Regions from separate parts of the Chryseobacterium sp. IT-36CA2 genome, predicted to be linked through region 3. Evidence: riboswitches for the same ligand, from Rfam matches in the RefSeq annotation. Region 3 holds a riboswitch; each other region holds the start of a gene.
The links. A riboswitch is a leader RNA that binds a small molecule or an ion and turns the genes downstream of it on or off. The one in region 3 is predicted to bind S-adenosylmethionine.

Region 1 (3,182 bases), on a different contig from region 3:
ATCACATAGACGGATTCCGTTGGGATTTAACAAAAGGATTCACTCAAAGCTGTTCTGAAAATGATGAAACGTGCACCAACGCCTATCAGCAGGACAGAGTAGATATCATGAAACACTACGCAGACAGACAATGGGCTCTGGATCCGAACTCTTACATGATCTTCGAACACCTTGGAACAGATGCAGAAGAGCAGCAATGGGCGAATTACAGAATAGCAGAAGGAAAAGGCGTTATGCTTTGGAATAAACAGACAGATCCTTACAATCAGAATACAATGGGATATCAGGAAAACAGCAATTATGACCGTATGAACCACAGTCTCCACGGCTTTACCAATATGAGTGCTGTAGGCTATGGAGAAAGCCATGATGAAGAAAGACTGATGTTTAAAAATCTTGCATACGGAGCTACCAACGGAAGTTATAATGTGAAAGATCTGAATACCGCTCTTGAAAGAATGAAAACTTTCGGTGCAACCTTCTTCACGATTCCAGGTCCGAAAATGATCTGGCAGTTTGGCGAATTAGGATATGAATTCAGCATCAACAGATGTGCAAATGGTACTATCGACAGCGGCTGTAGAACAGATGAGAAACCTATTGCATTTACCTTAGGATATGATACGAATGCAAACAGAAAAGCGGTGTATGATACCTGGGCTAAAATCATCAATATCAGAAACAGTCATCCGGTTTTTAAATCTAAAACGTACAGTATAGAATCCAATAACCTTACGAATGATCCTAATGGTCTGATCACAAGAATTTATGTGTATGATACAACTATTACAACAGGAACAAAGAACATCGTAGTATTAGCGAATTACACTACTTCTGTGCAGAATGTAGTCCCTTATTTCCCATACACAGGCCAGTGGCAGAATCTGATGGATGACAGTATCTCGAATGTAGTCTCCACAACGGCTCCAATTACTTTACAGCCAGGCGAATTCAGAATCTTTGGAAATTATGCAGGTACTTTGTCAACAGCAGATACCAATGCTGCCAACAAATTATCCCTTCAGATTGCAGATAATCCTGTAAAAAACAGAGTTGCTAAATTCGTTTTCAGCAAAGCAAAAAATGGAGAAATTTTAATTTTTGATATGACCGGTAAAAAACTTGATTCATTCAAACTTGATAGAGAAAATGGTACCTATGACGCGAAAATCAGTTATCCCGCAGGAACTTACCTTGTACAGCTTAAATCGGATACAGGAATTGCGATTCAAAAGATGATCATTAAATAAAAGCGTTTAGACTTATAAAAAATATTGAATATCTTAAAAACCATTAAGAAGGATTTAATAAATAAAGTAGAGTTAAGCTGAATCATTCTGATTTTTAAGTTTAAAGCGAGGCTTATCTTAATACTCTTAAACTCTTATTAAATCTTAATGGTTCAAAAATAAAAGTGTAAACAATTTCTATAAAATAATAAAAGGCAAATTTGCAGTATTGCAGATTTGCCTTTTTTGTACATTTAAAAAAATAGTCTACTTTTGCAGTAGATTTATCAAGAAAGGTGGAGGGATTTGGCCCCGTGAAACCTTAGCAACCTACACGGTTTCAGAAGTGTAAAGGTGCTAATTCCAACCCTTAGGGGGAGATAAGTGAAGTCAATATTCTATATGAATTCCATTTCTTGAAGTCTTGTGTATCTGCGGAAAGATCCGTCGGGCCTGTATTATTAATTGTCAAGAACAAAATGAAAAAATTAAGCACAGCTGTATTATTGCTTGGAGCAATTCTGGTCGCAGCTCAGGAGAGTGAGGAAAAAGGAAAACAAATCGAAGATATTATCATTGTCGGAAACCGTAATGTCAAAAGAACAAAGCTGGAGACACCCGTTCCTGTAGATGTAATTAATATCGATAAAATCCAGAGAAGTTCTCCGCAAATGACTGCTCAGGATCTCCTGAACTATGTGATTCCATCATTTAATGCAGTGAGACAGTCTGCTTCGGATGGCACAGAACATGTTGATCCTGTAACTCTGAGAGGAATGGGACCCGATCAGGTTCTGGTGCTGCTTAACGGAAAAAGAAGACATTCTACATCATTGGTAAATTATCAGAATACAGTGGGAAATGGCTCTGTAGGAACAGATTTAAGTGCCATTCCGGTGATTTCGATTGACAGAATAGAAGTGTTAAGAGACGGAGCGGCTGCACAATACGGTTCTGATGCCATTGCAGGAGTGATTAATATTATTCTTAAAAAAAATGCCGGAGCTTCAGCAAGCCTTACTTATGGATTGACCGGAAGAAATGATGGTGATACTTACCAGGCAGGCGCCAATTACGGAACTTCATTAGGAAAGAAAGACAGTTATATTAACCTGTCTCTGCAATTAAGTCACAGAGGAAAAACGACAAGAACCCAAAATCATGATCTCGACATTTTCGGAAATAATTTTGCGTATGCATTTGCCGATGATCCTGCTGCTGCAAGAGCGGCTGATGATGAGAAGATTAAAGAACGAGGATTAACCCGCGATGATTTTAATTTTCAGATCGGAGATGCCCAAATCAGACAGGGTCAGCTGTTTTTCAATGCAGAATATCCTTTTAATGATAATTTTAAAGTCTATTCTTTTGGAGGATTCAGTATCAAAGAAGGAAAAGGATTTGGCTTCAGAAGACTTCCGAGCGAAACATCCAATGTAGTTTCATCCATTTATCCGAACGGGTTTCAGGCGACCCTCGGATCACAGGTGTACGATGTTTCTTACGCTGTAGGAGCAAAATATAATTTGAATGACTGGTTATTCGACTTAAGCAATACTTTCGGAAGTAACACATTCAATTATAACGTAAGCAACACCAATAATGCTTCTCTGGGAGCAAAATCTCCAACACGATTTTATGCCGGAGCGCATAGCTTCCTTCAAAATACCATTAACCTTGATGTTTCAAAAAATATAAAACAATTCAATATTGCATTCGGGGGAGAATTCAGATTTGAACAATACCAGATCAAAGCAGGAGACGAAGCATCCTATACCCAATATGACATCAATGGAAATGTGGCCACTGAAGGATCTACAGTGCTCGGCGCAGGCGGATCTCAATCCTTTATCGGGTTTTCTCCTAACAATGCACTGAAGAAAGACAGACATTCTACTGCTGTATATGCGGATGTTTCTTATGATTTAGATAAAAAACTGAATATTGATGCGG
Region 2 (3,182 bases), on a different contig from region 3:
ATTCCTGAAAGTTCCCACCTGTGTTGTTTTCCCCTGCTGAATAAGTGTAGAAGTAGAACTATAATAGATCTGAGCCAATGAAGGCGCTCTAAATCCAGTGGAAACAGCTCCTCTCCAGTTCAGATTGGGAGCCAGCTTTACATTGGTTGCCACTTTATAATTGAATGTAGAACCGAAGTCTGAATAATTTTCATATCGTAAGGCTCCTTCCAACAGCCATCCATCGGTCACTTCAAGCTCTGCATCGGCATAAGCTGCAATACTGTTTCTGTTTCCTGATACTGCATTTTCCGGACTAAATCCTGGGAAAACCTGTGCTCCGGCTGGTCTTATATTTTCGAAGAAATCGGTTACCTTTTCATTTTCAGGGGTTTTGGCGGTTACCACACGCCCATAAATATCGTAAGAAGCATAAGAATTTTCTTTTCCTGCATTTACTTTATAATTTTCGTGTCGGTATTCGGCACCGAAAGCAATGTTCAATCCTTTAAGGACATCATATTTTTTGGAAAAATCCAGATTGACTGTATTTTGTGAAAACTCAGATCCTCCCGCATCAAAAGTTCTTGGAGAGCTGTCTGTAAGCGATGCATTAAAGGTATTTACCACTCCAAAACCAAAGGTATTTTTCCCGAAAGTATTACTGAAATCTACATTCCAGCCATTCCATTTTCCTTTAATCCCGGCAGCAAGTGAATAATCATTTACGGCTGCTTCAATCTGAGGAAGGTATCCGTTTGGCGTTACCACATTGATGTTTCTTTCCGTATTTGGGAGCCTGTAAAAACCTCCGGCATTTCCAAGACGATAGCTATAACCACCAAATGAATAAACCTTCCAGTCTTCATTCACAGGAATTTCGGAATTAAAGAAAAGCTGCCCCGATTGTAACTTAGACTGTCCGGCTCTCAGGCTGAAATCTTTTCTCTCCAATCCTCTGTAGCTAAGTTCCTGGGAAGTAAAATCTTTACCTAATATTTTTTGAAGGTCAGAAATACTATTTGCCCCTGAGATCTGAGACTGAAAATCAGTTCCAAAATAACCAACCTTAGTCGCATACTGTTTTACCGTATTGATAATCTGCTGGGTGTTGGACGTATTGGTAATGTTTTTATACAAACCATCAATATTAACTCCGTCCTGCAGTGCTCTGTAATTAATAGCATTATAAGCATTGAAAATATCTCCTTCTCTTACTCCCGCCCTGGAATAAGGATCACGATATTGAGCAGAACCCGTAACGTTAATAAATCCGGATTTTCCAATTTTTGCTCCATAATTAAGATCTACAGAAATGGTTTGTCCATCTACTCCTCCTGAGAAATTATTGGCAACAGGAGAAGCATACCCTCCTAGAAATACCTGTCCGGAAAGTCCTAATCTTTTCTTCAGTCCCAGATTAACGACTCCTGCAATGGCATCAGAGCCATATTGAGCAGAAGCACCATCTCTTAAAACTTCAATTTTCTCTAAAGCAAAAGCGGGAATAGCATTAAGATCAGTTCCCACAGAGCCTCTTCCCGGTGTAAGGGTAACATTAATTAATGAAGACTGATATCGTCTTTTTCCATTAAGCAAAACCAAAACCTGATCTGGTCCTAATCCTCTTAATAGAGCAGGATCTACAAAGTCAGTTCCATCGTTCACCGTGTGTGATGTGGATGAAAATGATGGGACTATATAATTCAAAGCCTGGCTGATATTGTTCGTCGGGCTTTGTTTTAAAATTTTTGATATGTTAATGATATCGACCGGAACAGGGGTTTCCGTCAATGATCTTCCGGAACCTCTTGATCCAAGGATCACTACATCCTCTATTTTTTTTGATTGTAAAGTGTCCGTTTGTGCGTAATAAAATGTAGAGATAAGTGCGAAAGAAGGAACAAATATTTTTGTTTTGAAATTATGCATGTTGATTGTTGTTTACTTTTTGTTGTTAAAAATTGTTTTTTGAGCAATACAAATCCTGTAGCCTTAAATTGTAAGGTTACCATAGATGCTCGAAATGTTTGTATTATTTTTTAGAAATAGAAAGTGCTAGCAGCAACAACACATGCGCATATAGAAATGGCATGAAAACATATTAGAATAATGAAGATTCACTTCATGATCCGAGGAATAAAAAATAACTGATGTAAGGTGATTTCCCTTGTCTTTAAACATTTGGTTCTAACTTTAAAACAAAAATTCAAGATGGGTAATGATAGAATGATAAACATTTTTTCCGGAAGATCCGGCTTATCGATTGCAGCACCTTGCTTGTTTTTGCAGGTTGCTATCCCATCTAGAGATTCTTGATAATTACCCGGCAAAGATATAATTATTTCGGAAATAAAAAAAATTTTAGCTTAATTTTTCGATTTTCACAATTTTAAAGTAACAATTTATCTTTTTCAGCGTCTAACCGGATATCAGTAAAAACATTATGAAAAAAACGATTTTCGCATTATCCTTATTAAGCTCCGTCTTTATTTTCTCTCAGGAAAAAAACAATAAGCCTCAGGAAAAACAAATTGAAGGAGTAGTTATCACAAAAACTAAAAAAGCCGTTGAACAAAAAGCCGACCGTACAATTTTTGACTTTTCCGAACAACCTCAGCTGAATAACGGGAATGTTTTGGAAGGAATTAAAAAGCTGCCAGGACTTGTATCTACCGACATTGCAGGGATGATGTATCAGGGAAAAATGCTTGAAGTATATCTTAATGGAAGACCTCTAAATATCACATCCAATGAATTGAACTCCTTCCTTGAAGGAATGCCTGCCAATTCTGTAGAAAGAATTGAAGTGATCACTCAGCCTGGTGCTGAGTTTCCGGCAACTTCCGGAGGAGCTATCATGAATATCATCACTAATAAAAATGCCAATAAATATTTAACGGCTACGTATTCGGGGAATTATTCTTTCACGAATTATGATAAATTCAGAAACAGAACCACAAACTCTGTTAACTTAAATGCAAGAAATAAATATTTCGGATGGCAGCTGAATGTGGGGCAAAATTATCGTGAAAGTATGCTGAATGGCCAACAGGACGAACTTTTGAGCAGCCATACCGATAGATATGCACGCGGATATTTTGCAAAATCAGGATTGACATTTGATTTAGGACAAGACAGATTATTATTAAACTACGATATTTATCACAATAATAACGACAATTATACTTTAAGTGACGGTC
Region 3 (3,182 bases):
ACAACGATTAAATTTTCAAGTTGATTTTCATTAGAGAAATTAATCAGTTCTTCAACATTCGATGGATGTTCTGCCGTCAAAACCTCATCACTCCAATTGGCATCAAATCCTTTTTTGTTGAAGGCAATTTTCTTTGAGTTGGCTACCGCCACTACTTTCAGGTCTATTTTTTTACGCTTTTTAATTTCTTCTGCAGATTCCAAAACCTGTTGTATCAATGTTTTTCCTACGTTTCCGTGGCCAATGATTGCCAGATGAACCGTCTTTGGTTTTTTGAAAATTTCAGATTCTATGATGTTTCTTGTTTTTTCATCCTGTGAGGAAGTCACTACGATATTTACTCTGTTTTCTCCTGCTACCTGATTCAAAAGCAATGGGAAAACATTGTTTCTTGCCAGTTCGGCAAAGACTTTATTGAAATCTTCTGCTACAAAACCAATCACAGAAACATTATTGATACTATAGATCTGAGAAACTTTTCCAGATTTTCTTTCTTCTTCAAATTCATCAATAAGACAAGCTACTGCTTTTTCTGCATCAATTTCCTGAACCAAAATAGAAATTCCGTTTTCTATGGCTTGTTGTGAAATTACTCCTACACTGATACGCGCTAAGGTAAGCGCTTTAAAAATTCGTCCGTCAATCCCAATTTCTCCCAGAAAATCTTCTCCTTCAAATTTGACAATTGATCTATTTTTTAAGAATTTTATTTCGTTAACCTTTTTCATTACTTTATAAAATATTTTTTATGATATTATTTAATTGTTGATATTCCATTAGGAAGGCATCATGCCCGTGTATAGATTGGATCTCGTGATAAGAAACATCCTTATTTTTCTCTTGTAAGTTTTCAAAACACATTCGGATTTCAGAAGCCGGGAAGAATAAGTCTGTATCTACGGAGATCATGTGCATTCGTGTCTGTATGTTCTCCAGTGCTTCTTCAGCAACGTTTATATTCATCAAGAGATGATTCATCAGTTTGTAACTTTTCAAACTAAATCTTTCGTTTAGTGCATTACCATGATAAACCAGCCAGTCTTCTGATTCCAGGGATTTTTTTTCCTGGTTATATTGGTTTTGAAATCTGTCGTTGAGCGACTGTGGAGTTCTATAACACAACATGGCATGAATTCTTGCTTTCTGTAATGGTTCTTCTTTATCATTCAATAAAAATTTCTGAACCAGACACTGTGCATGAAGCCAGTCGTGTGTTCTGTAATCACAGGCTATAGGAATAAATATTTCTGCAAGATCCGACTGCTTGGCAAGCATTTCCCAGGCAATCCCTCCTCCCAGAGAGCCTCCAATAATGGCATATAAATTTTTGATATGTAAAGCTTCAAGCCCTTTCAGAAATATCGCTGCGATATCTGAAGGAGTGAAGTCTTCATAGTCTTCAATTAAAAAATCGTCATATCCGTTTCCGGGTATATTAAAGCACAGAACGGTATATTTATCGGTATCTACAATCTGATTTTCTCCTACCAACTGTTTCCACCAGCCTTTTTCTCCGGATACATTGGAATTTCCGGTAAGAGCATGGTTGATTAAAATGATAGGGGCTGTAAACAGATCTTTCCCAAAAAGCTGATAGCTTAATGAGATATGGTATTCCTTTTGAGAATAAGTTTGATACGAAAGATTAATATAGTTTAATTCTGTTTTCAATTCTATTAAATTTTAATACAATTGAAAATGCCACAGGAAATGGCTGAAAAAGAACTTCAGTGAGTTATCTGTCCAAAATACTTTGGTAGAACGTAGCACCTTCTTTGCTTGCGCAAAGGGTTGCTAAGGTTTCATAGGGTCTAATCCCTCAACCTTTCTTGATAACATTTTCAATATTTGAATGAACGAATGATGCAAAGGTAGTTCTTTTCTTTTAATTTCAAAAAAAAAATATTTTAATATTCAAAAAAGCCCTTAAACACAAGTGTTTCAAGACTATATTAATAATTATTCAGATGAAAAAAATTGGAATTACTTCTCAAAAAAACTAACTTCGTGGGGAAAAATGATGAGATATGACCGCTGAAAAAGAAAGATTACAAGATACCAAATGGAAAAACTGGGGACCTTATGTAAGCAACCGGCAGTGGGGAAATGTACGCGAAGATTATAGCCCGAACGGGAATGCCTGGAATTTTACCAATCATAATAATGCCGAAAGCTACGCCTACCGCTGGGGTGAAGAAGGCATTGCCGGAATTTCTGATGTAAAGCAGCTTTTATGTTTTGCTTTTTCATTTTGGAACAAGAAAGACAAAATGGTAAAAGAAAGGTTCTTCGGATTGAGTAACCCTCAGGGAAATCATGGGGAAGACATCAAAGAAATTTTTTATTATCTGGATAATACGCCTACTCATAGCTATATGAAAATGGTGTATAAATATCCGATCAATGAATTTCCTTATGATGACCTTGTTGCCGAAAATGGAAAACGCAGTAAAAAGGAACCGGAATATGAAATTTTCGATACCGGAATTTTTGATAATGATGAATATTTTGATATTTTCATAGAGTACTGTAAAGCCGACCACAATGATATTCTGGCCAGAGTAACCATCTGCAACCGAAGTCAGCATGAAGCACCTATTCTGGTAGCGCCTACTGTATGGTTCAGAAACAACTGGAAATGGGGATATAATACCTATAAAGGAGAAATCAATGCTTCTGAGAACGGAAGTATCAATATTGGCCATGATAGTATTTCGATCAAAAAGTTCTATTCCCGAAATACCAATGCACAAAGCGTATTTTGTGATAATGAAACCAATAACGCTAAACTTCATGGAACACCTGCTGCCGAAAACAGCTATTTCAAAGATGGGATCAATCATTTTATTACCCATCAGGCAAATACGATAAATCCCGAAAAGAAAGGGACAAAAGCTTCTTTTCTGATTGACGAAGTTATTGGCGCCGGAGAATCAAAAGTTTTTGAATTCAGACTATGTCCTGATGAGGCGGATGAACCTTTTGAAAAGTTTGATGAAATTTTCAATACCCGACAGGCTGAAGCTGAAGAGTTTTATAAAGACGTTCAGAATGACACTGTCAACGAGGACGAAAGAAATGTTCAGAGACAGGCATTTGCCGGACTTCTCTGGAATAAGCAGTTCTATCACTACAATATTGGAAAATGGCTAAAAGGTGATCCGAACTTTGAAGCCCCGAGA
Region 4 (3,182 bases), 160 kb from region 3:
TGGTAAATACAGGTTGGAACGGTACAGGAAACAGAATCTCTCTGAAAGATACAAGAGCGATCATCGATGCAATTATTGATGGGTCTATTGATAATGCTCCTAAAACTCAGGTTCCGATTATGAATCTTGAGATTCCTACTGAATTACCAAACGTTTCTACAGGTATTTTAGATCCTAGAGATACGTATGAAAATGCTTCAGATTGGGAAGAAAAAGCAAAAGATCTTGCTTCAAGATATATCAAAAACTTTGAACAGTACTGTGATACTGAAGAAGGTAGAAAATTAATTGCTTCCGGACCTCAATTACAGGAACAAACTATCTAATAGTTAACTAAGCATAAAGAAAAGCCTCATCATTGATGAGGCTTTTTTTATTAATATTTTTTACAGCTTTCAATCAATTCATTTTGTTCATCAAGTTTTAGTACTGTTGATTTGATCGATTCTCCAGTTAGACGTTTTATGATCATAAAATGTTTTGAAAAAAAGTAAGACTCTTCGTCCAATATTTTATCTAAATACTTTGGAGTAGTGAAAGTCATCCAATATTTTGCTTTGTTGGAAAATATAATAGTTACTTCTATGGTATCAGATTCAATATTTTCTATTTTGTCATCTATGTTAATAGAAATTATTTCTGGTTGATTGTTTAAACTGAAATAAAATTTTGAATACCATCTCAGTCTTCCTTCGTCATTCTTAACCCTTACATTATCAGCGTTAATTTCTTCGATAATGTATGATTTTCTTTTTGTTAATTGCCTGGAATATGTCCCAATGCATTTGCAGTAAATCTTATCTTCTATCTTCATAAATCATTTCTAATTACTCATATGCATCTGTGAAAATCTGTGAGATCCGTGGGAAGGATATAAACTATAAAATTATTTCAAACTTAATATAGCCAATCTATACCCATCCATTCCAAAGCCTGATAAAACCGCATCCGTATTAGCAGCTGTTACAGATTTCTGTCGGAATTCCTCTCTTTTATAGATATTGCTGATGTGAACTTCTACTTTTGGTTTACGAATATTTTTTAGACAATCCGCAATTGCGTAGGAATAATGGGTGAAAGCTCCCGGATTAATCACTACTGCATCAAAATCATCCTCCTGAAGTCTGTTGATAAGTTCGCCTTCAATATTAGACTGATAATATTTTAATTCATGAGCCTGAAACTCAGATTTTAAATTTTCCAAATAGCTTTCCATGGAAACAGTTCCATAGATTTCCGGTTCTCTGGTACCTAATAGGTTAAGGTTAGGGCCGTTGATGATTAAAACTTTCATACTATAAAATTAAAAACTTTTTTTAATTAACAGCCAAAAAATTCTCCATTGATTGGCTGTTATTCAATTGAATTATTAATAATGATATTTATCATGTATGTGAAAGTGATAACGATCGTAACTCTTTGTAGTAAGGGATTTTATTAAAAAATTACGTTAATTTTTGAAAAATTATCATGAAAAATAAATAAGTCTACTTGTTTTGTAGACTAAAAGTTTTTAGCTTTGCAACCATATTTCGATCGGCTTATAAAGAAAGATGGAGGGAACTGACCCTATGAAATCTTGACAACCTACCCGTGGGGCAAGGTGTTACATTCAGCCTTTTAAGGAAAAATAAGGATTTGGTTTATCGTATTTATCGATGCCCTTTGCTGACTTTTCTGCAAAGGGCTAAATTTTAATATATGATAAATAAAATTGATTATGATTAATATAAATTTATTCAATTCTAAGGTTTGGATGCCTCCGGTTGCTGCATTTTTTCTGGGAGTAACCAGTCTCAATGCGCAGAATTCCAAGCCTAAAAAAGATAGCCTTAATGAAAAGGAGATTGATGAAGTGGTAGTGGTAGCCTACGGAAAAGCTAAAAGAAACAGCTATACAGGTTCTGTAGCCACTATTTCCAGTGATAAAATTAATAACAGACCCGTAACCAATATCACCAAAGCATTAGAAGGTCAGGTTGCCGGAATTCAGACAACAAGTGCATCTGGACAGCCGGGAGCTGTTTCTACCATTCGAATCAGAGGGATTGGCTCTATCAGTGCTTCAAGTGATCCTTTGTACGTAGTAGACGGAATTCCTTTTGACGGGAATCTGAACTCTATCAGCCCAAGCGATATTGAATCCATCAGTGTTCTGAAAGATGCTACAGCAAGTGCTTTGTATGGTTCAAGAGGAGCTAACGGGATTATCATCATCACCACAAAATCAGGTAAAAAAGGAGAGGCAAAAGTCAATTTTAATATCAGTCAGGGATTTTCCGGAAGAGCGGTGAAAGACTATGAACAGGTTAATACAGATCAATATTTCCAATTGTACTGGGAAGCATTGAGAAACGGATATCAATCTGGGAAAGTGAATGCTCAGCAAGCTGCTCAGATGGCAACGGGCAACCTTGTTTCTTCATTGGGTATCAATCCATATGGAACAGCTTATCCAAAACCGGTAGGAACGGATGGAAAGCTGTTACCGGGAGCTTCACCGCTTTGGAATGATGACTGGAGAGATATTTTGCAAAGAGTAGCTTCAAGAAATCAGGTAGACCTTGATATCAGCGGAGGAAGTGAGAAGAGCAATTATTTCTTTTCCCTAGGTTATCTTGATGATAAAGGAATGGCCATTGAATCAGGATATAAAAGATATAATACCAGATTGAAGATCAATTCGGAAGTGAAAAAATGGTTGAATGTTGGAGTGAACTTAAATTATACGAACAGTATTCAACAGGCACCTACTTCTTCAGATAACACTTCTAGTAATATCATCAATGCCGCAAGGTTTATTCCTTCATTCTATCCTTATTATGAAAGAAATGCGGACGGAAGTTATATTTTAGGATCTGATGGAAACCCGGTTTATGATTTCGGAAAATACAGACCTACAAGTGCACTTCAGAATCAAAATGCTGCTGCAACACTGTCATTAGATAAAAACGAAAATAAAGAAGACAATTTCTCTGGAAAAGGATTCATGGAGCTTACGTTCCTGCCGGAACTGAAATTCAAGACAAGTTTCTCTGTTGATTTGGTGAATTACAACGGACATTATTATTCAAACCCATTGCTGGGACAAGGAGCTGAAATAGGAGGTTCGGTAACAAAAAGCAATAGCAGGACACTTTCTTATACTACGAGTAATATTCTGACTTATGATAAAAAATTTG

Region 1: it holds a riboswitch for S-adenosylmethionine, as region 3 does, so the genes downstream of both, ACM6F9_RS21195 (TonB-dependent receptor plug domain-containing protein) here and ACM6F9_RS11535 (alpha/beta fold hydrolase) in region 3, are expected to answer to the same signal.
Region 2: it holds a riboswitch for S-adenosylmethionine, as region 3 does, so the genes downstream of both, ACM6F9_RS20855 (TonB-dependent receptor plug domain-containing protein) here and ACM6F9_RS11535 (alpha/beta fold hydrolase) in region 3, are expected to answer to the same signal.
Region 4: it holds a riboswitch for S-adenosylmethionine, as region 3 does, so the genes downstream of both, ACM6F9_RS12295 (SusC/RagA family TonB-linked outer membrane protein) here and ACM6F9_RS11535 (alpha/beta fold hydrolase) in region 3, are expected to answer to the same signal.

Annotation. Positions count from the first base shown of each region.
Region 1 covers NZ_CATKPG010000025.1:179,856-183,037, reverse strand. Annotated here, with positions in the region: gene ACM6F9_RS21200 (alpha-amylase family glycosyl hydrolase) at 1-1,250, shown strand, start outside; SAM riboswitch class I at 1,511-1,616, shown strand; gene ACM6F9_RS21195 (TonB-dependent receptor plug domain-containing protein) at 1,709-3,182, shown strand, end outside.
Region 2 covers NZ_CATKPG010000025.1:104,425-107,606, forward strand. Annotated here, with positions in the region: gene ACM6F9_RS20855 (TonB-dependent receptor plug domain-containing protein) at 1-1,911, opposite strand, end outside; SAM-I-IV-variant riboswitch at 2,209-2,306, opposite strand; gene ACM6F9_RS20860 (outer membrane beta-barrel protein) at 2,426-3,182, shown strand, end outside.
Region 3 covers NZ_CATKPG010000021.1:13,595-16,776, forward strand. Annotated here, with positions in the region: gene ACM6F9_RS11530 (ACT domain-containing protein) at 1-728, opposite strand, end outside; gene ACM6F9_RS11535 (alpha/beta fold hydrolase) at 733-1,671, opposite strand; SAM riboswitch class I at 1,733-1,839, opposite strand; gene ACM6F9_RS11540 (MGH1-like glycoside hydrolase domain-containing protein) at 2,028-3,182, shown strand, end outside.
Region 4 covers NZ_CATKPG010000021.1:171,428-174,609, reverse strand. Annotated here, with positions in the region: gene pckA (phosphoenolpyruvate carboxykinase (ATP)) at 1-326, shown strand, start outside; gene ACM6F9_RS12305 (hypothetical protein) at 377-814, opposite strand; gene ACM6F9_RS12300 (type II 3-dehydroquinate dehydratase) at 887-1,294, opposite strand; SAM riboswitch class I at 1,539-1,637, shown strand; gene ACM6F9_RS12295 (SusC/RagA family TonB-linked outer membrane protein) at 1,721-3,182, shown strand, end outside.